DNA from 4 places in the Lysinibacillus sp. FSL K6-0075 genome. Region 1 is predicted to be linked to each of the others. Evidence: riboswitches for the same ligand, from Rfam matches in the RefSeq annotation. Region 1 holds a riboswitch; each other region holds the start of a gene.
The links. Region 1 has a riboswitch for S-adenosylmethionine ahead of MHB65_RS01960 (O-acetylhomoserine aminocarboxypropyltransferase/cysteine synthase family protein). Riboswitches for the same ligand answer to the same signal wherever they lie in the genome.

Region 1 (7,679 bases):
TTGAAAGCAATTGATAACGATATTGTGCTAAAGCTTGTTGAACAAGACTAATTTCTTCTTCTGTAAAATTTGGTATTGCATACGTACGTTCCACTAATTGAAATGTACCATACTTTAAGTAAATCTCTGTCGCAGGAAGTGAGATATGGCTCACACCGTACTGTTCATATGCCTCAAATACTTCCTTAACAGTATAGTCTTCCTCTTCAGCAAAAACATGTTCTTGAAATGCTGTATGACCAAAGACTTGCTGCCATTTTCTTTCGACTGATGTAAGAAGGTGTTGAATGGACTTATTGTTGACAAAGACATGCCCTTCATTTAGCTCATATATTAGATAGGATACAATGTTTTGTGCACTATAGATATTACCCATTTTAAACACTCCTTTATCATCAGTTTTTTTGGGAAGAGCAGTTACTGGCTAGGCAACTGCTCTTCTATATATTCAAAAGTGGGGGAGCACTTATGAAAACATTTACCTTTTTTAACAAGAATTTTCGTACCCTTAACTTATTTCCTAGTATATAACAAGGATTTAATTAAGTCAATAATACATATAAAATTACTTGGTATTATTTTTTATAAGGTTCTGATAATTAACGGATGTAGCAATTGGTTGATGTAGCAACGTTTAACGCATTACCAAATGAGGCCAATCGAATGAGAAAATACGTAAACGCTACAACATTCTTCCCTATGTTCTAAAGCTTAGGCTTCTACTGTTTGTTCAGTAGTTGTTGCCTGTGTAATGGCTTGATCTAAATCAGCAATAATATCCTCTATTGCCTCTAAACCGATGGATAAGCGAATGAGCGACTCGGTTACACCAGCTTGAACTAATTCGTCTGCTGATAGTTGCTGATGTGTAGTGGAAGCAGGATGAATAATTAATGACTTAGCATCACCTACATTTGCTACATGTGAAAATAGCTTTACGCTATCAATAAGCTTTCGCCCAGCTTCACGTCCACCTTTAATGCCAAATGTAAGCACTGAACCGAAGCCATTTCTTAAATATTTCTTTGCCAATTCATGTGTTGGAAAATCTTCCAGGCCATTATAATTTACATACTCCACAGATGGGTGGTTTCGTAAATATTCAGCCACTGCCAATGCATTTTCATTGTGTTTAGGGATACGCAAATGAAGCGTTTCTAAACCTTGTAATAAATTAAAGGCAGCATCTGCACTTAATGTTGGACCAAAATCACGTAATAATTGTACGCGTAGCTTCGTAGCAAAGGCCGCAGAAGCTGTATCAATTCCATAACGTAAACCATGGTAAGAAGCATCTGGTTCAGTAAAACCTGGGAATCGACCACTAGTCCAATCAAACTTACCAGCGTCTACAACAACGCCCCCTAAAGTTGTACCATGACCACCTATCCATTTAGTTGCTGAATGTACTACAACATCTGCACCGTATTCAATAGGTGTAGAGCCGTAAGGAGAAGCAAACGTACTGTCAATAATTAATGGTAGACCATTATCATGTGCAATTTTAGCTACTGCTTCAATATCTAAAACCTTTAAGCTTGGATTACCATACACTTCAGCAAAGACTGCTTTTGTTTTATCAGTAATCGCCGCCTTGAAATTCTCTGGGTTTGTTTCATCTACAAAAATCGTTTTAATACCATAGTTTGGTAATGTGTTAGCAAATAAATTATAAGTACCACCATATAAAGAACTAGCTGCTACTATCTCATTACCAGCTCCAGCTAGATTTAAAATGGAAAATGCGATAGCTGCTGCACCAGATGAAAGTGCTACTGCTGCTGTTCCACCTTCCAATAAAGCCACACGTTTTTCAAACACATCAACAGTTGGATTGGTAATCCTTGTGTAAATGTTCCCTGCTTCCTCTAGGGCAAAAAGACGTTGCGCATGAGCAGTGTCTTTAAATACGAAAGCAGTTGAGCGATAGACAGGAACTGTTCGAGAACCCGTCACTGGGTCTGGCTCTTGACCGCCATGTAACAGCAATGTTTCTGGTTTAAAATTTGTCATTGTGTACCTCCAAATGGTTATTTTTTTTACGATGGTACCGGAGATGAGGAGGATTTTTCTGTAGAAAACAAAAACCCTCTTCAGCTAAGAAGAGGGTTGCGGTTGCAAGTTTTCCTCCCCTTATCTGCCAGATCCAAGTAAGAATCTGTAGGAATTAGCACCTTAGTAAGCTCGTTACTTACTGGTTGCCGGGCATCATAGGGCCTATCCCTCCGCCGCTCTTGATAAGAGTATGAGATTCAATTTCCATCGTTGTTACACAGTATAAACATAGAGTTTTTTTCTGTCAACATGTAAATTTTATTTTTTCCGAAACTTCTGTCTGCTCTTATACGTAATATGAACGCATACACTATTTTAGAAAAAAATTTGAGAGGAGGATTTTTATGGTAAAGGCCGTGATCACTTTTCTTATTATTGGCTATTTAATTGGCTGTATTCACGGCTCTAAAGTGGCACAATTTTTATCGGGGGTTGATTTAAAAAAAGCGGGCCACGGCAATGCCGGTGCCTCTAATGCTACTCTTTCCCTCGGCTGGAAATATGGCGTTTTAGTAGCCCTCATCGATATTGGCAAAGGCGTTGTAGCTATTATCGGTGCACATTTTTATCTAGCGGACGTCACTCATTTAACAGAAGAACAAATATGGCTGCTTACCTACATTATGGCTGCTGGGGTCATTTTAGGTCATAATTTCCCTTTCTATATGGGCTTCAATGGCGGAAAAGGAACTGCCTCCATTATCGGAATTTTACTTGCTGTCGATTGGAAGATTGGTTTATTTGCACTTATTTTATTTGTTATTTTATCCTTTGCAACAAATTATTTAATTGTTGGTGTTCTAGAGTTTTATCTCGTTTTTTGTACAGCCACTTATTTATGGATTCCTGGCATTGGCCCAACCATTATAGCTGTTCTTCTTTTTGGCATAGCCATCATCCTGCACATAGAAAATATTAAACGTTTAGTCAATGGTACAGAGCCTAAAGTAACTTCTGCCTTTAAGAAAAAGAAATAATATTTTTATGGATATTTTTGTATTTTTTGTGACCATGTATTTTCTCTTTATCTACTCATATTGCTGTAAAAAACACCTATTCTGCGTAGTTTTTTTTCTACAATAAAAAAGATATATTCTTATCTTAATAAAACATTATCCAGGCCGATGTTATGGATAATAATCGTCATTTTTATCGTAGAAAGGATGAGAAAATATGTCTTCACCAAATCAAGAAGCTTCAAAACGTAATTTAAAGCCACTATGGATTGGCTTGGCCTTCGCTTTACTGATTATTATTACTTTTTTACCTAATAACGGTGATTTACCTATAGCTGGACAACGAGCTTTAGCCATCTTAGCTTTTGCAGTCATCCTTTGGGTAACAGAGGCCGTTTCATATCCTGTTAGCTCGGCCATGATTATTGCACTTGTAACTGTTTTACTAGGACTCGCTCCATCAATGGATGATCCTACCACAGAGCTAGGTACAGCAGGCGCATTAAAATTATCCTTAAGTGGATTTAGTAATTCTGCTGTTGCTTTAGTAGCAGCCGCTCTTTTTCTAGCGGCTGCAATGCAAATTACCAATCTACATAAACGACTTGCTCTTTGGATTCTTTCACTGGTAGGAACCAAAACAAAAGCTATCGTATTTGGCGCCATTTTAGTTTCTATCGTCCTCGCATTTTTTGTTCCTTCTGCTACAGCACGAGCTGGCGCAGTAGTGCCAATATTGCTTGGAATGGTTGCCGCATTTGGTTTACCACGTGATAGTCGGCTCGCTGCCTTACTAGTTATTACTTCCGTACAAGCCGTTTCCATTTGGAATATCGGCATTAAAACGGCAGCCGCTCAAAATATGGTTGCCTTAAATTTTATTCAAGAGCAATTTAATGTAGATATTTCTTGGGGTGCTTGGTTACTCTACGCTGCCCCCTTCTCGATTATTATGTCTGTTGTCTTATTTTTCATTATGATCGCTTTAATTAAACCTGAGACTAGCAATATCGAAGGTGGTAAAGAGGTCATCAAAAAACAGCTTGCAGCGCTTGGCCCATTAAAAGCTCCTGAAATTCGCTTAATCATTACATCCTTAGTTTTACTATTTTTCTGGGCAACTGAAGGGAAGCTGCATCCATTTGACACGACCACAGTCACAATTATTGCCATCGCTATTCTATTAATGCCTAAAATCGGTGTGTATTCATGGAAGGAAGTTGAGCCTCATATTCCATGGGGAACAATTATCGTCTTTGCAGTAGGCATTATGTTAGGAACCATTTTACTGAATACAAAAGGTGCTGCATGGTTATCAGATAAAGTTTTTGGTTCACTTGGACTAGATACAATGCCTTTACTAGCAACCATCGCACTCGTAACTTTATTTAACATTTTGATTCATTTAGGCTTTGCAAGTGCAACTAGCTTAGCATCAGCACTTATACCTGTGTTTATCGTGTTAGCCTCCACATTAACAGCTAATGTGGATCAGGTTGGTTTTGTTATTGTGCAACAATTCGTCATAAGCTTTGGCTTCCTATTACCAATTAGTGCACCACAAAATATGCTTGCCTATGGTACAGGTGCCTTTACAACAAAGGATTTCTTGAAATCTGGGATTCCATTAACCATTATCGGTTTCCTTCTCGTTCTTTTGTTCTCTGCAACTTATTGGAAATGGATTGGATTACTATAAGTCGCTGATAATCTCAGATAAATTAACATGTAAAAAGCCTTGAAGGCACAGATTAACTGTCCTTCAAGGCTTTTAAGATGAAATTTTATTGTTTCGTGAAAGCAGGGTCCTTCATCGTACCGTTTTTCGCATAATTAACATGCCATGAAAGTGCTTTTTCTAGGTTATGTGGTGTATGATGTCCACCCGTTGCCTCATTGGCATCATTAAAGTACTGCCACAGCTGCTCCCGATAATCAGGGTGTGCACAGTTATCAATGATAAGTCCCACTCGTTCTTTTGGAGCAAGTCCTCGTAAATCGGCTACGCCCTGTTCAGTTACAATGACATCAACATCATGCTCTGTATGATCAACATGCGAGACCATTGGGACAATACTCGAAATATCTCCACCCTTAGCGTAAGACTTTGTCACAAATATCCCTAAACGTGCATTACGTGCAAAGTCACCAGACCCTCCGATACCATTCATCATCTTTGTACCAGAAACATGTGTTGAATTAACATTGCCGTAAATATCTAATTCCAAGGCTGTATTCACTGAAATTAATCCGAGTCGACGGATAATTTCAGGCTGATTTGAAATTTCTTGAGGACGCAATACTAATTTATCAGCATATTTTTCAAAATTCCCATAAACACGGTTTCCTACTTGCTCAGAAAGGGTAATAGAAGTAGCAGAAGCGAAATTTACTTTTCCTGCATCAATCAATTCAAATACTGCATCCTGGAGAACTTCTGAATAAACTTCTAAGTTCTCAAACTCAGAATCTTTAAAACCTAGCAATACAGCATTTGCTACTGAGCCTACCCCAGATTGAATTGGTCGCAAACTTGTTGTTAAGCGACCTACTTTAATCTCTTCACGCAGGAAATTTAATAAATGATTAGCCATAACATCCGTCTCTTCATCAGCAGGGACAATAGTTGATGGTGCATCTAATATATCCGAAATAACGATGCCTTTTACTTTATCTAAATCTAGTGGAATTCCAACTATACCAAGACGATCAGAAACATTCTGTAAAGGAATTGGATCACGTTTTCCTTGTGGTGCAGGTACGTAAATATCATGTATACCCTCTAATGCATCAAGCTGTGCTACGTTTAATTCAATGATGACTTGGTCTGCTTCTTGCACAAAAATCGGAGAGTTACCAACTGAAGTTGTAGGAATTAATAAGCCTTCTTCTGTAATTGCAGCCGCTTCAATAATCGCAAAATCAATTGGTCCTATAATACCTTGGCGGACAAGCTCAGCATTATGAGAAAGATGGGCATCCACAAATGTGATGTCACCACTATTGATTTTATTACGAATGCCAGCATCTGCTTGGAAAGGACCGCGTTTACGAATGACCCCTGCTTCTGCTAAGTATTGGTCTACCTCAGGGCCAAGTGATGCACCTGTAAAGACATCTACTTGGAAATTCTCTTTTTTCGCTTTCTCTACAAGTGCAAGAGGTACAACCTTTACATCGCCAGCACGTGTGAATCCGCTCATCCCTAATACCATGCCATCCTTAATCCAAGATGCTGCTTCTTCTGCTGTTACAACCTTGCTTCGCAATTGTTCATGGCGAAGCTTTTTCGCTAATTTTTCTTCCATTCCCTATTCCTCCATTCCACTTTATTTTGTTCAACTCGCATATTTGGTTCCAGTAAATCTGTGACGTCCATCAGAGGCTATATCTTTATTCTAGGAGGATTTCATCGCCTAATAGCTAATGCTGTATAAACATTTGCGAATAAAGATAATGTAATTTTTGGTAGTACAACCAAATAAACAGTCGCTTCTATAATTTTATACTATTTAGAATATTTAATCTATATCAAATGAAATATTTTACTTTACGAGATAATTTCTACATTTTTAAATTATGTATATATAACTTTTTATACCTCACTATTCGATTTTGACGGAAAAGCGTGCTATGCTCATGGTATAGAACAGACACAAAGGAGAGAGTTTTAATGGTTAAAGAATTATTACGCAACCATTCCTCGGTACGCATCTATGATGGAGAACCGATTTCAAAAGAAATCATCGAAGATTTAATTGGAACAGCACAAATGGCTGCAACATCACATTTTGTGCAAGCCTATAGTGTGATCTGGGTAACAGATGCAGATAAAAAAGAAAAATTAGGCTTACTCTCTGGTAATCCACGCCAATATGAAACTTCAGGCGGAGCATTTGTTTTTTGCGTAGATTTCAAGCGACTTCAAATGGCTGGGAAGCTAGAAGGAGTAGATATTGTGGCTGATTCAGCTGAAAATGTCCTTGTCGGCGTAGCTGATGTATCATTGTTTGCACAGAATTTTGTTATTGCAGCAGAATCAATGGGTTATGGCATTTGCTATATTGGAGGAGTCCGCAATAAAACTTCTGATATCAGTGAATTATTCAATCTACCCGATTACGTTTTCCCATTATTCGGGCTAACAATCGGCGTTCCTGCACGTCGCAATGATGTAAAACCACGTTTACCTGTGTCTGCTGTATTACATGAAAATGAATACAATGTTGAAAAATATGAAGAGCTTTTACCAGCTTATAATGAGACAATGGAAATATATTATAATAGTCGTTCATCAAACAGAAAAATTGATAACTGGACAAAACAGATGGCTGATTTTTTAATCGAACAACGCCGCCCTCATATTAAAGAGTTTTTAGCAACCAAAGGATTTAATTGGAAATAACTTAATGAAAATGGGGTTACTATCGTATGATACTAATCCCATTTTTTACATAAAAATATTACCTATTTATATTTATTCTAGGTATATCGCCATATTCCCTAGTTTAACTATAACCCTAAATTAAACGAAAAGACTCTTCCCTTTTCCAGCTATTCCATTCATATTAATAAATGATACCTAACAAAGAAAGGAGTCATACAGACAATGTCCAATATCAATAAACATCTTGCTCGTACCTTAGAACAACAGCATAAGAGAAGTGT
Region 2 (7,679 bases), 1.5 Mb from region 1:
GAGGAGACCCTGGAGCGAACGGAAGTGAGTGAAGCGGCTCATCGGACGCCCCCTGGAAAGGACGCTGGCGGAACGGAAATCAACCCCTCACCTTGCAAAGTTGCTTTTTCTGGCGTTGACATCATCTTTTTTCAACAACATGAAGGTGTTCACTACCCATTTCATTGATGGTTTCACTACTTCACATTTAAAATAAGAGCCTATCCTTTCTCTATAAATAGAAATAATGCGTTACTTTCAATTTCTTTGATAGTTTGACGCATGGGCTGAATAAACGTCCTTTAAAGAGAACAACAGGATCAATACTAGAAAGACCGTTAGCAGTAAAGGTTTTCTATTAAAGGATAGATAAATGAAAAATCAATAGCAGTCTCTAGTTTTCGCCCTAAATGATCTGTAGGAACTAAATGATCAATCGTTAACTTTTCTAATTGGTCACGGTCATTGGTTTGATTCTTCGTCATCATGGTTGATCACCTCGAAATTTTACTTTTTATCAACATATGAATAAGGAGTTCTTTATGTAGAAGTTGATTGGAACGAAGGGTGGCGACTCCTGCGGGAAAATCGAGATCCTGGACTGAGGGAAGCGAGGGAAGCAGCTCGACCCCGCCCGCGGAAAGCGTCCGCCCTTCGTTCCAATCAACGGCTTTATTTTATTTCATTGTAAAAGAAAAAGACTGCAGGCAAACTCAAAATTCATTGAGTTTGTCTACAGTCTGGATAATTATTTAACTGGTACTACTGCACCTTTCCACTCTTCTAAAATGAAGTCTTGGATTTCTTTAGATGTTAATACTTCTAATAATTTTTTAATTTCAGGTTTTGTTTCATCACCTGCACGTACTGCGATGATGTTAACATATGGAGATTCTTTATCTTCAAGAGAAATCGCATCTTCGATTGGGTTTAGACCGTTATCGATGGCAAAGTTTGAGTTGATCAGTACTGCATCGCCTTCATCATTTTCGTACATTTGTACAAGCATTTCTGGTGCAGTATTTGCATCGAATTTAAAGTTTTTAGGATTTTCATCAATATCTTTTAATTCTGCTGCTGTTTTATCAATGCCTTCTTTTAATTTAATTAAGCCTTTAGCTTCTAATAATGACAGCATACGACCATGGTCAGATACTGAGTTAGAAAGTAAAATTGTTGCGCCCTCAGGTAGGTCTTCTAACGTTTTATATTTTTTTGAGTAAATACCGATTGGTTCAATATGAACGCCACCAGCATTGACAAAATCATAGCCATTGTCTTTGATTTGTAGTTCTAAGTAAGGAATGTGCTGGAAATAGTTTGCATCAATTTCTTTTGACTCTAAATCTTGGTTTGGTAGAACATAATCTGTATACGTTTCAATTTCAAGGTCGACGCCTTCTTTAGCTAAAATCGGTTTTGCTTTTTCTAAAATAACTGCGTGCGGTGTATTAGAAGCACCTACTTTTAATGTTACGTTTTCTTTACTATCTGTTTGATCGCCAGATGCTGATTTTTCATCTTCTTTTTTATCTGTACCGCAAGCTGCTAATGCTAGTACAAGTATTGATAAAAATAATCCTGCTAATAACTTCTTCATTTATGACACTCCCTTTTATTTGTTTAAAATATGTTAGCGGTAAGAACCGGAATAACCTCAATTTTCTTTCTAGCGTTTATCAATTCTCTCAGTAAATAAATCACCAATCCATTGAATAATAAATACGACTACTAAGATCAAAATAGTTGCCATTAATGTCACATCTTGGCGATTTCGTTGGAAGCCGTCTAGGAACGCTAGGTTACCAAGACCACCTGCACCGATAATTCCAGCCATCGCAGTATAACCTACAAGGGCAACAGCCGTTACAGTGATACCAGAAATTAAAGCTGGTAATGATTCAGGGATCAATACTTTCCAAATAATTGTAGAAGTTTTTGCCCCCATTGAACGGGCTGCTTCTATAACACCTTTATCAATTTCGCGTAACGCAATTAATACCATACGAGCATAAAATGGTGCTGCACCGATAATCAATGCTGGTAACGCCGCATTAGCTCCTCGAATTGTACCAAGTAAAAACTTCGTAAATGGAATTAATAAAATAATTAATACGATAAATGGAATGGAACGGAAAATATTAACGAGTGATCCTGTTAAAAAGCTAACGATTTTATTTGCCCATAACTGATTGGGGCTAGTTAAAAATAGAACGATACCAATGGCTAACCCAAGAATAAATGTCACAACCGTAGAAATAGCTGTCATATACAATGTTTCATACGTAGCTTGCCACATATTTTCCCAGTCTACATTCGGAAAGAGATTAGTTAGCATTTGCAATCACCTCCGTTTGTACTTCGACTGTATTTAAATAACGAAGGGCTTCAGCCACGTTTGTCTTCGAGCCATCAATTTGCACAATCAGTGTACCGTATGCACCATTTTTTGTTTGTGAAATATTACCATGAACAATACTTACTTCTACATCAAATTGTTTCACAAGATGTGAGATAACAGGCTGTTCTGTTTTTTCACCAACAAAAATCAGTTTGACAAGTTGTCCAGTTGGATAGTTTGTTTTGATTTGTGCCACCGTATCCTGTGTTTCCTTTGTGTCTGTAATTTGAGATACAAACTTTTTGGTAATGGCCGCTTGTGGTGCTTGGAAGACTTGTAATACCTCACCACGTTCCACAATTTCGCCTGCCTCCATCACCGCTACACGATGACAAATTTTGCGGATGACATGCATTTCGTGTGTAATCAGGACAATTGTTAAGCCTAAGCGTTCATTTATATCAACGAGTAAATCGAGAATGGCATCCGTCGTTTCAGGATCGAGTGCCGATGTCGCCTCATCACATAGTAAAACTTCTGGATTATTCGCTAATGCACGGGCAATCCCTACACGTTGCTTTTGTCCACCAGAAAGCTGGGATGGATATGCCTTATCACGTCCTTCTAGGCCTACAAGTGCAATTAATTCCTTTACACGTGCTTCACGTTGAGCCTTTGGAAAACCAGCGATTTCTAAAGGGAAAGCAATATTTTCAGCCACTGTTCTCGACCAAAGTAAATTGAAATGCTGGAAAATCATACTTACCTTTTGTCTAGCTGCTCGAAGCTTTTGCCCTTTTATCGATGAAAATTCTTGATTGTTCACCGTTACTGTTCCTGTTGTCGGTTTCTCTAAACCGTTTAATAAACGAATCATGGTACTTTTACCAGCGCCACTATAGCCGATAATGCCAAAAATTTCACCTTTATTGATGGTAAGGTTGACGTCTTTGACTGCCGTTAATTCGCCATTTGCTGTTTTGTATTTCTTTGTAATATTTTGAAGCTGGATCATAGCGAATACTCCTTTTCTCATATAGAAAACCCCTTCACTCACAGACAAGTAGAAGGGGTCACGTATTATACGTTAAACCGTTCTCTCATCTTTCAAAGAAAAATCTTTGGGTGATTTGGCACCTTTTCACATTGTGATGGTTGCCGGGCTTCATAGGGCACTTCCCTCCGCCACTCTTCATAAGAGTTCGATATATTTAATGTTTTAGTAATATATTTGATACTTTACCACGCTAGTAAAGTTCAGTCAATTGATTTTTTTAACAATTCATATAAAAATGGTACGGATTGAAAAGCATAAATCTTTTCTGTCACTTTTTCGCCATCACTGATGAGTAGACATGGAACACTTTCAATTTGATGCTCATAGGCTATGTGTTCCAAAAAATTGATATTCGCTTTGCCAATTTGTAGCTGTGGCAGTAATTGTTCAATAATGGACATCATTTTGGATGCCACTGCGCACGTTCCACACATTGGTGTATATAAATAAAATGCAGCTGTCTCTCCCGACTGTTGGGCCGCTGCCCACTGCTCTGTTGACCATTCTTCCATTTTTCACGCAACCTTACAAAATATATTCATTATGGATTGAGAAATGTGCACGCAGTAAAATCATTGCTAACACTTTTCTTGGTGTTGTCTCTACTTCCTTGTACGTTGGCATTGTACGAAGGTGCTCAGCTTCTGGATAATGTCTGTCCATTAATGCACGTAGCTTATCACCAGAAGTATCTGCATCAAAAAAAGTAAATAGCTCACAGCCCTCGTAGGGATCAAGTAGTTCTTCTAATTGATGCACACCAATTGTGCCGTTCGTACATAGTATTGTAACATTCTCATTTAAAATAGGCTCAATTTGTAGCTTATCTGAGCGTCCTTCTACTATCAAGCATTTTCCCTCGAACATTACGCCACCTCCATTTAGAGATCCCACTTATAAGTCATTATATAACAAAAAACGCCGGTAGTTTCCGACGTTTTTTGATTATGGCTTGTCTTATTCAGCGATCATTTCTTCGTATTGCTCTGCTGTCATTAGTTTCTCAATTTCTGATGCATCAGCAGGCTCAACAACGATCATCCATGCTTTTTCATATGGTGATTCATTAACGAATTCTGGGCTATCTTCTAAATCTGCATTTACTTCAACTACAGTACCTGAGATTGGTGCGTATAATTCAGAAACAGTTTTTACTGATTCTACGCTACCGAATGGATCATCTGTTTTGATTTCGTCGCCAACTTGTGGAAGCTCAACGAATACGATATCTCCTAATTCAGATTGTGCGAAGTGAGTAATACCAATACGTACTTTTCCATCTTCTACTTTTACCCATTCATGTTCTTCAGAGTATCGTAAGTCTTTAGGTGTGCTCATGCAAAAAACCCCTCCATAAATATGTAATATATTCACTTTCAGTTTGCCATACTTCTCCTATAAATACAAGGTTAAATACGTTATTTCCAAGCTTGCTCAAAATCTGCTTCTTTAAAACCTAAAGTAACTTTTTTTCCATCTGTGACGATGGGACGTTTAATTAACATACCGTCGGAAGCAAGTAGCTCAAGCTGTTCATCCTCAGTCATTTCCGCTAACTTGTCTTTTAAGCCAAGCTCACGATATTTCATGCCAGAAGTATTAAAAAACTTCTTCAAAGGCTGTCCACTAGCTTGCCAAATAGCTGTTAATTCTTCCTTAGTTGGCGGTTGCTCTGCGATATGTACCTCTTCATAGGAAACCTCATGCTCATTTAACCACTTCTGTGCCTTTTTACATGTTGTACATTTCGGATAATGGAAAAATTGAATCGTCATTACAATGCTCCTCTTCTGTCTTTTTCTGTAGTATACCATCATAGTTGTTTTCAATGGTGAACTTCACTCTTTTTTGTAAGTTTATCCACCAGTTTCACATTTTTATCCGTCTCTTATACGATTCTATCCACCAATTTTGCACTTCTATCCATCTCATATAAAAAACCTAGCTATCTTTTGCAGATAGCTAGGCTAGGTGTGCGCTATTAAACAATATATTTTTCAGCATCAATTAGTTTAACTGAAGCCTCACGCTTCTTCGCAATTAAGTTGTATGGATTATTGCGCGTTAACTTACGCAGTGCAGATAATGTCATACGGGCTGCATCGCCATCTGCTGAAGCAAGAATTGTGTCTTTTGCTTCTTTTTCGATTTCTGCGAATGCTTCTTGGCAGAAAATTTGTGTGTATAGCAATTTTTGATGAGCTTTTTCAGCGCCGTCACGAGCAATTGCCTTTTCTGTACGTAAGACAGCTGATTCCATCGCAAATAATTGGTTAGCGATATTGGCAATGTTCACCAATACTTCTTGCTCTTGATCAAGTTTTGCACCAAAGCGTTGTGCTGCTAAGCCTGCAGCTAATACCGCAATCTTCTTCGCATTTTTCACTAAATATTTTTCTTGTGCTAGCGGCTCTGTACCGATATCTTCTGGCATTAGCATGAGCAGCTCTTGCTGTAAACTTTGAGCAACTTGTAATAGAGGAAGCTCACCTTTTAGTGCCTTTTTCATAAATGTACCAGGTACTATCATGCGGTTAATTTCGTTTGTGCCTTCAAAAATTCGATTAATACGAGAATCACGGTAAATACGCTCTACCTCATACTCAGCCATAAAGCCATAACCGCCATGAAGTTGTACTGCTTCATCTGCAATATAGTCTAATGTTTCTGAACCGAATACTTTGGCAATCGAGCATTCAATAGCATATTCAGCAATTGCACCTGCAATCACTTTTCCTTGCTTTTGCTCTTCTAGGCTTAATTGGCTTAAACGATCCTCAAAAAGACCAACAGTACGATAGTTTAATGATTCTGAAGCATACAATTGAGAAGCCATTGTTGATAATTTCTCTTTTGTCAGATTGAAATCAGAAAGCTTTGTTTTAAATTGCTGACGTTGGTTTGTATACTGAATAGCTAACTCCAATGCACGTTTAGAACCACCAATTGTGCCCACGCCAAGTTTATAACGACCAATGTTTAAAATATTGAACGCAATGACATGACCACGACCAATTTCACCTAATAGATTTTCTACAGGTACTTCCGCATCTTCTAATACTAATGTACGAGTAGATGATGATTTAATCCCCATTTTCTTCTCTTCTGGGCCTACTGAAACACCAGTGTATGCTCGTTCTACGATAAATGCAGAGAATTTATCGCCATCAATTTTTGCGTAGACAACAAATACATCAGCAAAGCCTGCATTCGTAATCCATTGCTTTTCACCATTTAAAATATAATGTGTGCCAGCTTCATTTAATTTCGCAGTCGTTTTTGCACCTAAAGCATCAGAACCTGAGCCTGGCTCTGTTAATGCATAAGCAGCAATTAATTCACCTGAAGCAAGCTTAGGTAAATATTTTTTCTTTTGATCTTCATTACCGAATAAAACAATTGGTAATGACCCAATACCAACATGGGCACCATGTGTGATAGAGAAACCACCTGCAACAGACATTTTTTCAGCGATTAAAGCTGAAGAAACTTTGTCTAATCCAAGCCCTTCGTATTCTTCAGGCACATCTGCTCCAAGTAAGCCTAATTCGCCTGCACTTTTTAGGAGACGCACTGAATGCTCAAATTCATGGTGCTCTAAATTTTCAACTACTGGTAAGACTTCATTTGCCACATATTCCTCTGTTGTTTTAGCAATCATTTTATGCTCGTCAGTGAAATCTTCCGGTGTAAATACACGATCTAATTCCACATCTTCAATAAGAAATCCGCCGCCTTTAATGAAATCAGTTGTTTTTTCAGTCATGATAAATTCCTCCCAATATATCGTTTTGTTAGTTGATTCCCCTAATGATCATGTATAGAAAAGCTTGATGTATACAATGTTCGGAGGCAACCGTAAACAGTACACCTCAAGCTGATCTAGCTAAAATTATAAAATTTCAAATACGCCAGCAGCGCCCATACCGCCACCAATACACATTGTCACGACGCCATATTTTTTACCTTGACGCTTTAATTCATGAATCAGCTTTAATGTTAAAATAGCTCCCGTTGCGCCTAGTGGATGACCTAATGCAATCGCTCCACCATTGACATTGACTTTATCTTGGTCGATGCCTAAATGACGTACAACCTCTAGTGACTGTGAAGCAAATGCTTCATTGATTTCCCATAAATCAATATCATCGATGGATAAACCTGCAATTTCCAATGCTTTTGGCACTGCCACGATAGGGCCGATGCCCATTACTTCAGGAGGTACACCACCAACTGCAAAGCCTAGGAATTTTGCCATTGGTGTCAGTCCCTGCTTGTCAGCTTCTTCACGATCCATTACTA
Region 3 (7,679 bases), 1.4 Mb from region 1:
TGGCTATCGCCTCAACACCCAATTCCTTAAATTTATGAACGATATCGCCAACTTCCTCGGTATTAAGCGCTTTCATAATATTTCCTTTAAAATCGATTCGCTCATCAATTTCTTGTCGTAAATAACGCTCTACAAATGGTTCTGGCTTTTTATATTTAAAGTTATATAAGTCTGGTCGATTTCCACGAGCAATTTCTATGATGTCACGGAAGCCTTTTGTTGTAATTAACCCGACTACGCCCCCTTTTCTTTCCGTTAATGTATTGATGATAACCGTCGATCCATGAATAAATGATTCAATTAAAGAATCTTCTGTTACATGTCGTCCTAATACATTTAATATGCCATCCTCAAAATGACCAGGTGTCGTATGGCCCTTATCAAAATGAAGATTTCCTTTTTCATCTGTGAAAACTAGGTCGGTAAAAGTACCGCCAATATCTGTTGCGATTTTCAAGACTTCATCCCTCCGTGTTCCTATTATCGGTACAGTGTTCCGAATTAGAATTAAATAAATTATATTTAAAAGAAAAAGAAAATTCAATGTATTTTTTAAATAAAAATTCATTTGACAATTGTCCTTCGTTGTAAAAATCCGCTCTTTCTTTCCAAAATCAGAGAACTATTAATAAAAAATACCAAACACATTTATATAAGGAAAGTTCTCGTGTTTTTTCTACAACATAAAAAAGATCCTAGTTTTCACTAGAATCTTAAAATCTTTTAAAAAAAATTAATTTTTATGAATTTTTACTCATGTAGCGGGTGAAGGAATCAACTAAAATTTCACATTTATCCCATGTTTGCATTGTAGATAGACGATGAGTTAGGTCACTTCCAGACAATGCAGCGAACATCTAGGAACCAGGTTTCTCCATTATCGATAAAAAAAGCTGCCCATTTAAGTTGGGCAGCTTTCAACATGAATTTAGAACAATCCTACCGCATGTCCTTCATTATCGACATTCATACGTAGGGCAGCAGGTGCTTTTGGAAGTCCTGGCATTGTCATAATATCGCCAGTTAGGCACACTAAGAAGCCTGCACCAAGCTTTGGAATAACTTCACGAATTGTGATGGTAAAGCCTTCTGGACGACCAAGTAAACTTGGTTGATCTGATAAAGAGTACTGTGTTTTCGCCATACAAACCGGAAGAGAGTCCCAGCCGAATTTTTCGATTTGGGCAATTTGTTTTTTAGCTTGGTCTGTAAATTGTACATCTTTCCCGCCATATACCTTTTGCACAATCGTACGTACTTTTTCTTCAATCGATTCTGTTACGTCGTATAAAGGAGAGAAGTTGTTTTCTTCCTCTAGCACAGCTAGTACTTGCTCAGCTAGGGCTAGACCACCTTTACCGCCCTCTTCCCAGACATTTGTACGAGCAATACGAACATGATTTTCCTGACACCAGTTCAGAACAGCTTCTAGCTCAGCTTCTGTGTCCGTGATAAAACGATTTAAGGCAATAATTGGTTCAACGCCAAATGTACGAACTGTATCAACATGTTTAGCTAAGTTTTCAATTCCTTGTAGAAGTGCTTCCACATTTTCACCTACAAGCGCTGTTTTCGGTACACCACCATGCATTTTTAATGCACGAATTGTCGCTACGATAACTACCGCACTTGGTTTAAAGCCAGCTTTACGGGCTTTAATGTTCATGAATTTTTCAGCACCTAAATCAGAGCCGAAGCCCGCTTCTGTCACCACAATATCAGCTAGCTTACGAGCTGTTTGTGTCGCCATAATGGAATTACAGCCATGAGCAATATTCGCAAATGGACCACCATGGATAATGGCAGGTGTTCCCTCTAATGTTTGAACTAAGTTTGGCTTAAAGGCATCTTTTAATAATAGTGTTAAGGCACCCTCTACCTGTAAATCACGCACAAAGACAGGCTCACGCTCAAAAGTATAGCCAATCACGATACTTGCAATGCGCTCGCGTAAATCCTCAATGCTTGTTGCTAAACAGAATACCGCCATAATTTCAGAGGCAACTGTTATATCAAAGCCGTCCTCGCGCGGCATGCCTTGAACAGGACCACCTAATCCCACCACTACCTTACGAAGGGCACGATCATTTAAGTCCATTACACGCTTCCAAATAATACGGCGTGGATCAATGTTTAATGCATTCCCTTGATGGATATGATTATCAATGAATGCAGATAAAGCATTGTTAGCTGTTGTAATCGCATGAAGGTCACCAGTGAAATGTAAATTAATATCCTCCATCGGTACTACCTGTGCGTAGCCACCGCCAGTTGCTCCACCTTTTACGCCCATTACGGGACCCAATGATGGTTCACGTAAAGCAACCATCACTTTCTTATCTAATTGATGAAGGGCATCTGCCAGTCCTACCGTTACCGTCGACTTCCCTTCACCTGCTGGGGTTGGACTAATGGCTGAGACTAATACAACCTTTGCATCCTCGCCCTGAGCTGTAATTTTTAATGGATCGATCTTTGCTTTGTAGCGTCCATACTGCTCAAGGGCATCGTCTGGAATACCCGCAGCATTGGCAATTTCCGTAATAGGTTTGATCACTGCTTGACTAGCGATTTCTAAATCTGATAATGGTTGATTTTTCGTTGTCATTTGGCATCCTACTTTCTATGTTGTTCATTTCCATTATAGTATTAATTGTAAAAAAAAAGAAAGCCAGACATACGAGCATTTCGACAATCGATTGACAACTTTGTTCAATTCCTGTATGTTCTAAGAGAAAATGCAATTTTTTCACATTTTCTCAATATAGCACGACTTAGTTAACTTTATTTTACATTCAAGCGCATTGGAGGCGAATGCTTATGCAACAGGGGATCGTAAAGTGGTTCAATAATGAAAAGGGTTATGGCTTTATTGAATGTGATGATGGCGAAGATGTATTTGTTCATTTTACGGGCATCCAGGAGGAAGGCTTCCGTACACTTGAAGAAGGTCAAAAGGTTTCATTTGATGTTGTGGAAGGCAATCGTGGACCCCAAGCATCAAATGTTGTAAAACTATAAGCAGAATGGGGCTATCCGTGTAGTTCCAGATTAGCAGCGGATTAGGAAAAGGATCGTTTCCTCCATCCGCTTTTTGTGTTGTTAAAAAAACTTAGTGACCCTTCCATGTTATAATAGAAGTAACAATACGTAAGGAGGGATTTCGATGCAAAAACAAAATAAACCAATGACAGAAGTTATTTTGAAGCATAAAGAACGACAAAGTGTAGCAGAATTTGCGGCGACACTGGAAATGATTGCAAAGAAACTTAAAGAGAATGGTGAATTCACTTTTGTTCAAGGCACAGAGCCAACTGTTGTTAGCCCTAGTGAGCAGCTCAAAATCGAATACTCCTATACAAAAAAGGGCGACAAGCATTCATTTGAAATTGAATTTGATTGGTATACAGGTACAGAATCACCGAAAAAAATGACGATAGAATAATAATAGGCAACGAAAATCCACTTCTCTGTTGAAGTGGATTTTTCTATCGAATAGGAAGGTGAAAATAGAATTCCGTTGCAGGCTACTTGCTTGACGCTGACTCTCCGTGTAGGGTTTCGCCGGTTTTACTAATCAAATGGCCTTCCACTCTAATCCACAAAAGTGTTATCGTTTTAGTAAAGTTATTTACAAATACAAATGAAGGGTTTTCACTTATTAGTGGTTGTCGTGACTAATTACTTTACACTATGGAAATGATGAAAGATTAATAAAGTCAACTTTTGTAGCAAGTTGATTGGAGTGGAGCCAGCGTCACTCCTAGGGGAATTAGCGTCACAGAGGAGACCCTGGAGCGAACGTAAGTGAGTGAAGCGGCTCATCGGACGCCCCCTGGAAAGGACGCTGGCGGAACGGAAATCAACCTCTCGCCTTATGAAAAAGTCTTTTTCTTCTAGTTCAGCAACATGTAAAAATCCACTTCTCTGATGAAGTGGATTTTTCTCATTATCGATTTATCCAATAAAAAGCGCCTGGGCAAACTAACGTTTCCTTTGTACGTTTTGGATCTTTTAATGTCACGCCAAATGGTCCTTCTTTGACATGACCGAGTGTCATGGCTACTGCGCTCTCTTCCTTATAGAAATCTAAACGCATATTCGGTAGCTGTAGTGACATATACTGCTCATATTGCACAGGCTCTGGTAGCTGCAACGCCTGTTGCCACAGCTGAACGGTTGCCTGCATGTCCTTGACATAGAATTGGATGGATTCCATCGTTATAGCCTGTTTTACATCAATGGCACCACTTGCCTTTAGTTGAGCCAAACGCTCTTCATCTTCCTCCGCCCATTCAATCAAAAATGGAAAATCGATTGGAAGATCTGGCTTGCCAAAATGCAGTAGCTTCCATTCTACAACAGTGCCATCTGGTCTTGTTCGACTACATGCATCTGGCCCATATACTTCATAGCCTAATGCTCGCAAGCGCCGACCCTCTTCCTCAATATTTTTTGTGCGCAGGGCAATTCGAGAAAATCCCTGGCGCTCTTGATCACGTTTAAACGTATAATGTAGGGAATATGGGTATTGTGCCGCTTGCTCAAATAAATCACGATCATAGATAGCAATTTGTTCAATATAGCTTAAGCCAAAGTAGCTTAACGTATTATAAGTCCCCCACATCGTGTGCTGCCCACCATTCACTGTATGGACATTTCGTTTATTGAAGAAAACCTTTATATTTTCTGGTGATTCCACTTGATGAACCAGATGATCAAAATATAAAGTCATGGCCATTCCCCTTTCTTTCCCCATTACCTTTACCTGTATGTTTGATTGGTTTAAAATTTACTCAAGAAAAGGAGTTACTAGTAGGATATGAAAAAAAGTTTCGTTTACCTACAAACTCCGTTCACTAATTTCATAAAGAGGTGATTTGAATGACAGATTTAGTAGCTGCTTTTAAATTAGCATTAGGTAATTATCCTACAGGCGTAACAGTTGTCACGACATGTCATGACACAAAACCTATTGGCTTAACCGTCAATTCCTTTGCATCTGTTTCAATCGACCCGCTCCTTATTTTGTGGTCACTCGATAAAAAATCTCAGCTCCATCCTTATTTTACGGCTGCGCCAAATTTTGCGGTCAATATTTTAGCGAGTGATCAAGAACATTTATGTACACTATTTGCAAGTAAAATCCCTGATCGCTTTGCACAAGCACAGTGGTCAACTTCCTCTTTTGGACTACCGATTTTACATGATACAGCAGCTAATTTACAATGTAAAACGTTTCAGCAAATTGATGCTGGCGACCATACCATTTTTATTGGGCAGGTAATAGACATTACAAATGCTCAAAAAGAGCCTTTACTTTATCATCGCCGTCATATCGGTCCTATACCAAAAAGCTTTTATAGCTAGCCTTTACACAAAAAAAGGGCCACTTGTAAGCAAAGGAAATCCTTCATGCTTATAGGTGGCCGTTTGACATAAGTTCTACTGAAATCATTGTTATTTTTTCTGCGGAAATCTCTGCTTTTCAAGCCTATTAATTTGCACAATCACACCATCTTGAATCGTAATATGCACTTCACCAAATTCAAGATTTTGAATCGCCTTCGCAATTGCCTCTAATTTCTTATCATCTACTTTTACCGACTGAGCCATACGATACACCCCTTCTTTTTTATCCTTATTGATCATAAAGAGGCCAACGCATCAAACTGATTGATAGCCCCTCCTATCTCTCAGACACCATCTGTTGGATTTGGCACCTGTTTTTCGGTTGCCGAGGCTTCATTGGGCCAAGTCCCTCCACCTCTCTTGATAAGAGTACTGCGTTTCTTGAAAATAATTCTATAATTCTGCTATAGGAATGTCAATACAAAATATTAGAAAACCTAGTTGAATACTATGCAATGTGAGAATTTTATAGACTATTCACACATAATCCTACCGTATTGTATGCTATGTCAGTATATCTAACCACAGAAGCAAAGAAAAAAACTGCACAGAAATATAGCCTCTGCACAGTTCTTGATTTTATTGTTCTTGTAAACAGGCCATTAAAGCTTGTGCGGTCTGTTGCTTCCCCATCACCTTGATTGGTTGGCCTTCAGCAGGCACGATCCAATGAGGCTCGTCCCCTCCGTATAAAGACTGGGAGCTATTTGCTACCATAAATTGAGCATTGGCTGTTTCCATACGCAGTCTTGCGCGAGCTAGCAAGAACTCCTCATCATCCGTCGCTTCGAGCTTAAAGCCTACTAATGTTACCTTTGGTTGCCAGCCCTTGATTTGTCCTAACACTTTTGGCGCCTTTTTAAAATGAATAATAGGTGGTTCGTCGGAAGGCATTTTCCCCGCCTCCTCCATTAAATTACCTGATTGATCATACACCTTGTCAATGACCCAATCAGAGCCAGCAGCAGCCATAATGACGATATCGACTTGTTGTTGGACAGCATGACACACCTTTTGTCCTAAATCCTCTATGCCTTCAAATTTTATCAATGTCATTTTGTTGTGGTTTTCTGGGAGCTGTGCAAAGTAACCATGCATATATACTACGTTAGCGCCAGCAGCCAGCGCCGCCTCTGCTAAATAACAGCCCATTGTGCCTTTTGATAAATTCGTATGCCCTCGTACACGATCCCATTTTTCAAGTGTTCCCCCACTTGTAATGAGTACGGTTTTGCCTTGTAATGTCCCCATACACTCACCTATTTTCTGAAATATATACAAATACTATTTTAACGTAATGTAAGGATATGCTTCAATAGCGACTATCGTAGGGAGCTGTTTTGTTCATTTAACCAAGCGCTTAAAATCTCTGCAAATTTCTTTGTAACGGGTGAAGCATGGTGTTTCATAGCAATCCCAATGGTGCGGTAGCCACCTTGCTTTAATGGAATCGCTTTCAATGTTGGTGGTAAATTTTGAATAACCAATTGGGGTAAAATACTAATCCCTAAATGATGTGAAATCATAGAAAGAATCCCTACCTCCTCAGAAAGCTCAAAGCGAATATTCGGCTTTATATGATATTGCTCTAATAGCACCTTGACATCATTTGTCCCTTTATAGGAAGTCATAATAAATGGCATATCCTCTAGGTCTACGATATCAATTTCTGTCTTATCAAATAAGGGACTTTTATCCGAAACAATACATAATAATGGGTCTTGTTGTAACTCAGTAAATTGATATTGCTCTGACTTTTGACCATTCAAGAACCCGACTTCTACTTCACCACTTAAAAGCCATTGTTCAATTTCATAGTAATCTCCCTCTCGTAACTCCACCTGTATTCCTGGAAATTGATTATCCATAATCCGAACAATTTCTGGCATCCAATTCGAAGAAATACTTGAAATTACACCAATTCGAACCTTACCACGTGTCACGCCAAGAATATGAGCTGCTTCCTGCTGTAATAATTCCTGCGCATCCAAAACCTGACGCATTGCCCTTAGCATCGTTTGTCCCTCACTTGTTAATGTTACACCTACACGACTTCGATGAATGAGAGCAAAGCCAAATTCTTTTTCTAAACTTGACACGGCATGACTCACAGCAGACTGTGTTAACCCTAGTGCATCAGCTGCTTTTGTAAAGCTTGCCACCTCTGCCACCTTTGTTAAAATCTCGTATTTAACTAAGCTCATCCGCAATCCCTCTATATACATGAATTTTTTTAATCCTATTCATTATAAACATTCGTTTTACTA
Region 4 (7,679 bases), 740 kb from region 1:
ATTCAATAAAATGTTGCTGATTGTCAGCGATGCGTAATGCTAAAATTTCTTTCTTGTTAAAAGCTGTAATGTCACGAATCTCCGTGAACATAATGTCAAAACCTTTCTATTTTTATTTTGAATAGGTACAATCTAAAGTATATAGTAACTATATAGTCAAGGGAGGAAACTCAAAAAATGCTTAATAAAAATGTAAAATATTTTACAACTGGAGAATTTGCTAAATTATGTAAGGTAAATAAACAGACACTTATTTATTATGATCAAATTGGTTTATTATCTCCCATCATGAAGGATAGTAAGGATTATAGGTATTATTCACTTGCTCAATATGATTTTTTCGGTGTTATTGAATTATTAAAGGCAGTGGGGATGTCTTTAAAGGATATTCAGCAGTATATGGCAGAGAAATCACCTGAAAATTTTTTAGAATTGATGCATCAACAAAAAGAGCATGTTGCGAAGAAACGTAGAGAACTAGAAATGATTGAGAATATTATTGATGTCAAAATCAAAACGACAGAGGAAGCACTGCATCTAAATTTTAAGGACATTACGATTGAGTACTTTCCTGAAGATACATTATATTTGAGTAAAAATATCGAGAATTCTACAGAAGAGCAGTTTGTGAAGGCTGTATCTGACTTTATTGAGGAATTGGATCGCTCTCAATTAGATACGGGGTATCCCATTGGAGGGATAACAAGAAGAGAGCAAGTGTTAGCTGGAAATTACGATAACTATAGTTATTTATATATTGAGCAACCTCATCCAAGAGAAGGGCATCCTTATTTTAAGGCGATAGAGGGTGAATTTGTGATTGGTTATCATGTTGGCCCCTCTTCAAAACTTGGTGAGACCTACACACGGTTATTTAATGTCATGCATGAAAAGGGTTATGAGCTAGGCCAATATGTATACGAGGAATACATTTATGATGCCGTAATGAAAAATAGAGAAAACGAGTATGTAACCAAAATTATGATGGAAGTAAAAAAAGTGAAATAATTCACAGGGACTTAAAGTTTAGGAAATTTGGTAGTAATAAAAAAACATCTCCGTTTGTGAAGGGAACTAGCACAAATGGAGATGTTCGAATGCTATTTATAGTGATACGTACTTGCCCTTACATGGTTACGTTGAATTTGGTTAAACCACGCATGATCCTTTTCTTCTTGTTTTAATGTACCAACAATGGAGGAAGAGCAACTTACGCAAATTTTAGCTTGTGTAATCTGCCCACATCGTTCGCAAGGGGCTCCTAGATTAGGGAAAATGGAGTTCTTTAATTTCCCTGCTTTTACCCATTTGTAGAGCAATTCGGATGATACGCCTGTTAAAGCGACAACTTCATCGTTTGTTAAGTAGCGATTATTTTTTCTTAATAAAAAATGATGTAACTCTGAAAATATATCCTCTTCTCTCACGTCAATTTTCTTTTGAAATAGCAACATAACTAATCATCTCCTCGTCCCATTAATTAATGATTTCATTAATTGTTATAGGTTGTTCATCATATTTATAATTTTCCCAACGATTACGTGCAAGCTTGCGATATTTCGCCGAAACATTTCGATCAGCGATTAAGCGTGAAAATCCTTTTTTAGCTTCAGGGATATCACCAAGTCGAAGGCTTAATTCAGCATGTAAAAACTGAATTCTCTCTCCACCTTCTTGATTTGAGGCAAAGGATTTACTATAAAAGTCTCTAGCTGCAAAAAGGTAGCGCTTTTCGGATTCTTCGTCATTTTTTAATCGATAGAGCCAAGCAATTTTTAGAGCGAAATTCGCCATTAAAAGAGCTTCCTCCATTGATGCACGGGATACTAAATAGGCGAGCTTAAAACTGATAATGGCATCATCAATTGTACGTTCCTGACAGATATCCATAGGTTTCTGGAGCTCTTTAATGTATAGTTCATCAATGAGTAGCATGAAAGGTCCATATGTCCGTGTCATAGATTTATGATAGGCATAGCCACAATGTGGACACACGGCAACTTCATACAGCAAAGGGTTTAGGCCATCATAAACAGGCATGAAATCCGTTTGTTCTTCGATAATTTTATATCGATTAGGGCGAACTTTATATGTTGTAAACTGCTTTTTGCAAAATTTACAATCTACACTACTTTCATAGTAGTAAATGTTAAATGCCATAAGAATCAACTCCTTTGCGTGCTCTAGAATTTTATTTCTTTTGTTCTATTTATACGTAAGAATTTATCGTTCAATGTATTTAAGTGATTATCTTTTATTTTAACAATTTTGAGTTCTTTGGTATACTCCTTTAGAATTATTAAAATAAAAATATTCATGGATTTATTAGTTAAATATTATTATAAATACGCTTGTAATAGTTTTTATCGGTGTTGCGAATGGAAGTTATATAGTTTGCTGAAAGTTTGTCAAAATACTTTCACATATTTCATGGAAAAGAAATAATAAACTTGATTCTTGTGGTTCTAAATTACTATTTATGTAGGGGGACTCAAAATGAAATATAACATCGTGTTTTTTGATGTAGACGGCACATTAATTAATTATGAGGATGGCTGTGTGGAAGAAAGTACAAAACAGGCTATTCAGCTATTGCAAGACAAGGGAATCCATCTTGTAGCGGCTACCGGAAGACCTTTATCCATGTGCTCTGAGTTAAAAGAGCTGGGGATTGAAACCTTTATTACAGCAAATGGAGCCTATGTGAAACATAAGGATCTTGTCATACATAAAACACCCATTGCTAAAGATATTGTCCAAAATGTACAGGCTTTTGCGCAGGAACAACAGCATAGCCTAACATTTTTTACAGAGCAACTGTCCATGAATAGCATACAAAGTCCAGTAGCTTTAAGAGCGATGCAAGAAACTTTATCTTTACGGGATTTTCCACTTGTAAATGAAACAATTGTAGATGAAGAGGTTTTTCTCATGTGTCTATATGCAGATGAGCTGGCTGAAAAAAGATATGCTAGCCAATTTTCGAATATATTTTTGCAGCGATGGCATCCTTATATTGTGAATGTATTACAGCAGGATGTTTCGAAGTCATTAGCTATTAAAGCGGTACTGGATTATTTTAACATTAGCCCTGAGAATGCCATTGCCTTTGGCGATGGGGATAATGATATTGACATGTTAGAGTATGTAGGGTTAGGGATTGCCATGGGAAATGGTAGCACAGCTCTAAAAAGTGCTGCCAATTTTGTTACAAAGAAATCTACTGATGGCGGTGTCAATTTTGCTTTACGTCAACTTCAAGTCATTTAGAGTGCTGAGGTTAGACTGTCATGAAACTTATATAGCAGGTCGATTTTAATAAATTTTAGGTGGGATGATTTATGGCACAACACGTGCAGTCTCTAATTGAACATTACGGATACTTTGGGATTATCGTAATTCTAATTGGAGGCATTGTTGGGTTGCCACTTCCTGATGAGGTCTTTTTAACTTATGTAGGCTATAGTGTTTACCGAGAAAGCCTTGAACACATTCCTGCCTTAGTCAGTGCAATGATTGGTGCAGTTGGAGGCATTACTTTAAGCTACTATATCGGTTATCGTTTTGGCTTACCGTTATTGCAGAAATATGGCCCTAAAATTCATATTACAGAGCAAAAAATTGATTTTACGAAAAAGATGTTTACAAAAATTGGACCTACCTTATTATTAATTGGCTATTTTATTCCTGGGGTACGTCATTTGACAGCATATATTGCAGCTATTAATAATTATCCTTATAGGAAGTTTGCGCTTTTTGCCTATACAGGTGCATTTATTTGGACGTTCACATTTATATCATTAGGAAAGATGCTTGGGGAGAAATGGCGATTTGTTGGATACTATTTAACCCATTATAGTATCTATCTCATCCTATTGTTTATTCTAGGAATGCTTATTGCTTACTTTTTATTCAAAAAAAGAAATGGACAAAAATAAAAGTCGGTATACGCTATACCGACTTTTATGTTATGGCAAAATAGCAAATGAGCGCACAGGGAAGCCTGATGCTTTTTCTGGCTTAGGTACGATATTGAAGATGATAGCACCCTTCGCAGGTAGCTTGTCCAAATTAGTCATTAACTCAATTTGATAGGTGTCTTGTTCAAGCACGAAATATTCGCCATCTAGCTTGCCATTTTTACGAAAATCAGCGGCAGAGTCCGTATCGAATGTTTCATGACCAATTGCGCTTACCTTGCGTTCTTTTAGTAAAAACTGTAAAGCCTCTAAACCCCAGCCAGGGATGTGGTTATGTCCTTCTGCATCCTTATTACTGAATGCCTCCTTATCTGGCCAGCGCTTACTCCAATCTGTACGTAATGCTACAAATGTTCCTGCTTCAATTTCTCCATGCTGGGCTTCAAAATCACGAATATCTTCAACACTTAATGAAAAGTCATGGTTGCTAGCAGCCTCTTGTGATTTATTAATGACGACAAGGGGAAGAACGAGTTCTTTTAGTTCTAATTCTTCTAAGTACCGAGTGTCTCGTACAAAATGAATAGGTGGGTCGATATGTGTGCCATATTGACCAGGGAACGTAAATTGTTGGGCAAAAAAACCATCCTCATGAGAGAATAATGTTTCAAATTTAGCGTCCTCAAACATAAAAAAATGTGGTGAATTAGGGCCGAATGTATGTGTTAAATCAACCCATTGTTTTGATTTTAATAATTGCAAAGCTTGTAAAAGTTCATTAGACATCAATTTCCCTGCTTTCTGTTGAAATTAGTGGTAAATAAAAGGAGTCCCCTTATAGAAGAGGACTCCTGCATTAACAACGGTAGTTCTTCTTCTCATCTTCAAGGCGGATCATTTTGCCAATTGGAATTAGCACCATACTGTTGAGCTGGTTGCTGAGACTTCATCGGGCCAATCCCTCCGTCTCTCTTGATAAGAAAAGTGATATAAGAATTTTCAGAAATAACAATACAAATACTTTAGCATAGTTTTTTATAGTTTACAAGTTCACTAGGGATACAAGGTTAAAGTTTTTTCACCAATTTAAATTTAAGGTTACTCCACAACAATCATGATCAATAAGACGTATTCTAAAACTATCTGGTGTATAGTTTGCTTCAAATTTCATCGTGATGCCTGTTGATGTGATTAATCTATCAACCTCTGTTTTATTTGAAAGCTGTGCAGCATTCATTAGATCATGTGCAAATTGTTGGGAGCTATCAATTTTATCCGTAAGTAATTGAGCTTGCTGCATCATCGCCTTTATCCGTGTAGCTGAAATTTTCAATTTATGTGTGTCGACAGGTGGAAAGGGATTAGTGGTCGGCATTGCTAAATGTTGAGGAATAGGTCTTACGGCAAGCTGATGGACGGATGGCGACGTTGGATAATGATAGGGATGAACAAAGTACGGATAAGGATTGTAATACAATGTAATTCCTCCTATCCTATAGCTGATATCTTATCTTATGTAGCCAAATGGCTTTCGGTGTTACTTTCAGTATCAAGTTTGTCCTAAAACATTGAAAAAGGAAGCTATAGTGGGCTTCCTTTTTGTTTAGCCTAGGATATTCAAGACATCATCAATTTTTTTACTATGTGATAAAATGCCATAATTCATCCATGTTAAAAAGTCTACTTCATAGACACATTTACTTTTAACTGCGGCTAGGTTTTTCCAAGTGGGCGTTTTTAAAATAGCACGTTCCTCATTTTCATAAATAGAATGTTGTTTATCAAATGTAATAAACAAGTGATCTGCGTCTAATTGCAGCAATTGATCAAACGTCAGTTGTGCTTTACGTTGATTGTGCGGAATACTCCATACCAGTGGATGTGGCATTAAACCTAAGTCACGATATAAAATGGGCCCCGTATAGCCACATTCAGGACCAGCGTATAGGGTAATGCCAATGGCTGAAATACGGAGAAATGCCACACTTTGCCCATAAACGGATTTGCTAAGAATTTCTTTTGCTTGCTGTACCTTATCCTCATATTGTAGGACCACGTCTTGCATCAAGGAGGTCTTTCCTGTTAAATCAGCAATTTTAAATAAAGTAGATTGCCAGTTCTCACCAGGATGTGAGATATGGCAGACAGGAGCTACCTCATTTAAATGATGAAAGGATTCCCAACGCTCCACACCAGAATCTAGCATAATTAAAGTTGGTTTATAGTGAAGAAGTCGATCCATTTCTCTATTTTGTACATCAATATCTGGCACTTCTTGGAGACCTAAATAGTCTTGTTTTCCCCATTTTGAATGACTGAATTGAGCAATTGGCGTAATCCCAAGGGCGACAAAGAAATCTTCTAAAAATGGTGCAAATACACGTAGATTGCTGCTTTGATTTCTTCGATATTGCCCTGGAGAGATGCCGACCTGTTCTTTAAAACGACGATTGAAATAATACTCATTATTAAATCCGACAGACTGACTAATTTCAAATACTCGATCATTTGTCGTCATTAATAATTGCTTAGCTTTTTCAAGACGAATGTTATTTAAATAGTGAAGAGGGATTTGCCCCGTAATCTCTTTGAAAATGCGGGTGTAATTCCATCTTGGTACATCGGCTAATTCGGCCAACTGCTCAACCGTCCACTCTTTTTCAAAATGTTTATGTAAGTGGTTAATGGACTGCTCAACAGATTGGCGATCATTTTTTTGCACCTGCTTGGGTATAGCTTGATGTAAGAGCAATAACATCAGCTCTTGAAAGTGCACATGCTGCTCAAAAATCGTATGCTCATCCTCCGCTAGGCGGTTTTGATAAATGGCTTCTAGCAGTCTGTGACATTGCGAAACGGGGAGGAGACGTTGCTCTTTAACACGCGTAAAATGGTTAGAAATAGTCTGATTATTACTGAGATAGACAATGTTGAATTGTAATTGATAATAACATAGGTGCTTGCTTTGGATGTGAATACTAACCGTGTTATTGGGCGGTATCAATATGCACTTTTCTTCACTAAGATGTATGGTGTTAGGATCTATTTCTAGCTTTCCACTGCCACTCATTACGATGAAAAGTGTATAGAAATCACTACTAATCAACTGCGTGTTTGATGATTGAATTGCATAAGAGATATTTTGTAACGTATAAACATGTGTTAAGTTACCCATTGATGATTCACCCCTTTATGTTGAATTTGAAGAAAAACACAAAGAAAGCCCTCTTAAGAGCTTTCTTTTGAACATTATTTTACGAACCATTTCTCTAGATCATCATACTTTAGCAAGTTAGCTGTGATGGCACCTGATTGCCAATATGTTCGATCAGCAATATAGACATGCCCATTTTTTACAGCAGGTAGTGTTTTCCATAGTGTACTATCTAACCATTTAATTGCTTCTTGGTTTTCTTCAGACTCCCAAGAGCCGTTTGAAGGGAAAAGGATGATATGATCCGCATCTAATTCTGGAATAGCCTCTTCAGATAAAATCTCGTGGAACTCTGTCATGTCACGGGCTAATGGATGTGGTGTTAAGCCTGTCTCTGTGTAAATATAGCCAGTATAGCGATTTTTAATGCCAAATAACGCTAATGTATTATCTGCTACATTTAGACGTACAACAGCAACTGTTTCGTCTCCAATAGACTTATCTAAGTCTGCTTTTAAATTGGTTACACGTTGCTCATATTGATCAACCATTTCTTTTGCTTTATCCGGAATATTTAAAACATCCGCTATAGTTTTCACGATTTC

Region 2: another riboswitch for S-adenosylmethionine. It lies ahead of MHB65_RS19580 (methionine ABC transporter ATP-binding protein); the one in region 1 lies ahead of MHB65_RS01960 (O-acetylhomoserine aminocarboxypropyltransferase/cysteine synthase family protein).
Region 3: another riboswitch for S-adenosylmethionine. It lies ahead of MHB65_RS08895 (YezD family protein); the one in region 1 lies ahead of MHB65_RS01960 (O-acetylhomoserine aminocarboxypropyltransferase/cysteine synthase family protein).
Region 4: another riboswitch for S-adenosylmethionine. It lies ahead of MHB65_RS23565 (cyclase family protein); the one in region 1 lies ahead of MHB65_RS01960 (O-acetylhomoserine aminocarboxypropyltransferase/cysteine synthase family protein).

Annotation. Positions count from the first base shown of each region.
Region 1 is NZ_CP151947.1:405,676-413,354, reverse strand. Features, by position in the region: gene MHB65_RS01965 (hypothetical protein) at 1-376, opposite strand, end outside; gene MHB65_RS01960 (O-acetylhomoserine aminocarboxypropyltransferase/cysteine synthase family protein) at 712-2,013, opposite strand; SAM riboswitch class I at 2,131-2,244, opposite strand; gene MHB65_RS01955 (glycerol-3-phosphate acyltransferase) at 2,400-3,032, shown strand; gene MHB65_RS01950 (DASS family sodium-coupled anion symporter) at 3,229-4,710, shown strand; gene MHB65_RS01945 (succinate CoA transferase) at 4,796-6,319, opposite strand; gene chrR (class II chromate reductase ChrR) at 6,685-7,416, shown strand; gene MHB65_RS01935 (hypothetical protein) at 7,621-7,679, shown strand, end outside.
Region 2 is NZ_CP151947.1:3,929,234-3,936,912, forward strand. Features, by position in the region: partial or broken gene MHB65_RS19565 (IS5/IS1182 family transposase) at 231-467, opposite strand; gene MHB65_RS19570 (MetQ/NlpA family ABC transporter substrate-binding protein) at 728-1,579, opposite strand; gene MHB65_RS19575 (methionine ABC transporter permease) at 1,649-2,317, opposite strand; gene MHB65_RS19580 (methionine ABC transporter ATP-binding protein) at 2,307-3,335, opposite strand; SAM riboswitch class I at 3,418-3,521, opposite strand; gene MHB65_RS19585 (thioredoxin family protein) at 3,578-3,889, opposite strand; gene MHB65_RS19590 (hypothetical protein) at 3,903-4,244, opposite strand; gene gcvH (glycine cleavage system protein GcvH) at 4,335-4,715, opposite strand; gene MHB65_RS19600 (arsenate reductase family protein) at 4,796-5,152, opposite strand; gene MHB65_RS19605 (acyl-CoA dehydrogenase family protein) at 5,359-7,143, opposite strand; gene MHB65_RS19610 (acetyl-CoA C-acetyltransferase) at 7,270-7,679, opposite strand, start outside.
Region 3 is NZ_CP151947.1:1,851,500-1,859,178, reverse strand. Features, by position in the region: gene MHB65_RS08925 (hydantoinase/oxoprolinase family protein) at 1-457, opposite strand, end outside; gene MHB65_RS08920 (formate--tetrahydrofolate ligase) at 929-2,608, opposite strand; gene MHB65_RS08915 (cold-shock protein) at 2,821-3,021, shown strand; gene MHB65_RS08910 (amphi-Trp domain-containing protein) at 3,167-3,445, shown strand; gene MHB65_RS08905 (VOC family protein) at 3,950-4,735, opposite strand; gene MHB65_RS08900 (flavin reductase family protein) at 4,885-5,370, shown strand; gene MHB65_RS08895 (YezD family protein) at 5,461-5,616, opposite strand; SAM riboswitch class I at 5,687-5,782, opposite strand; gene MHB65_RS08890 (phosphopantothenoylcysteine decarboxylase) at 5,992-6,663, opposite strand; gene MHB65_RS08885 (LysR family transcriptional regulator) at 6,735-7,616, opposite strand.
Region 4 is NZ_CP151947.1:4,683,511-4,691,189, reverse strand. Features, by position in the region: gene MHB65_RS23595 (GNAT family N-acetyltransferase) at 1-91, opposite strand, end outside; gene MHB65_RS23590 (MerR family transcriptional regulator) at 178-1,008, shown strand; gene MHB65_RS23585 (hypothetical protein) at 1,101-1,454, opposite strand; gene MHB65_RS23580 (DUF2225 domain-containing protein) at 1,477-2,160, opposite strand; gene MHB65_RS23575 (Cof-type HAD-IIB family hydrolase) at 2,497-3,270, shown strand; gene MHB65_RS23570 (DedA family protein) at 3,342-3,938, shown strand; gene MHB65_RS23565 (cyclase family protein) at 3,969-4,706, opposite strand; SAM riboswitch class I at 4,796-4,902, opposite strand; gene MHB65_RS23560 (hypothetical protein) at 4,999-5,397, opposite strand; gene MHB65_RS23555 (helix-turn-helix domain-containing protein) at 5,524-7,095, opposite strand; gene MHB65_RS23550 (ABC transporter substrate-binding protein) at 7,170-7,679, opposite strand, start outside.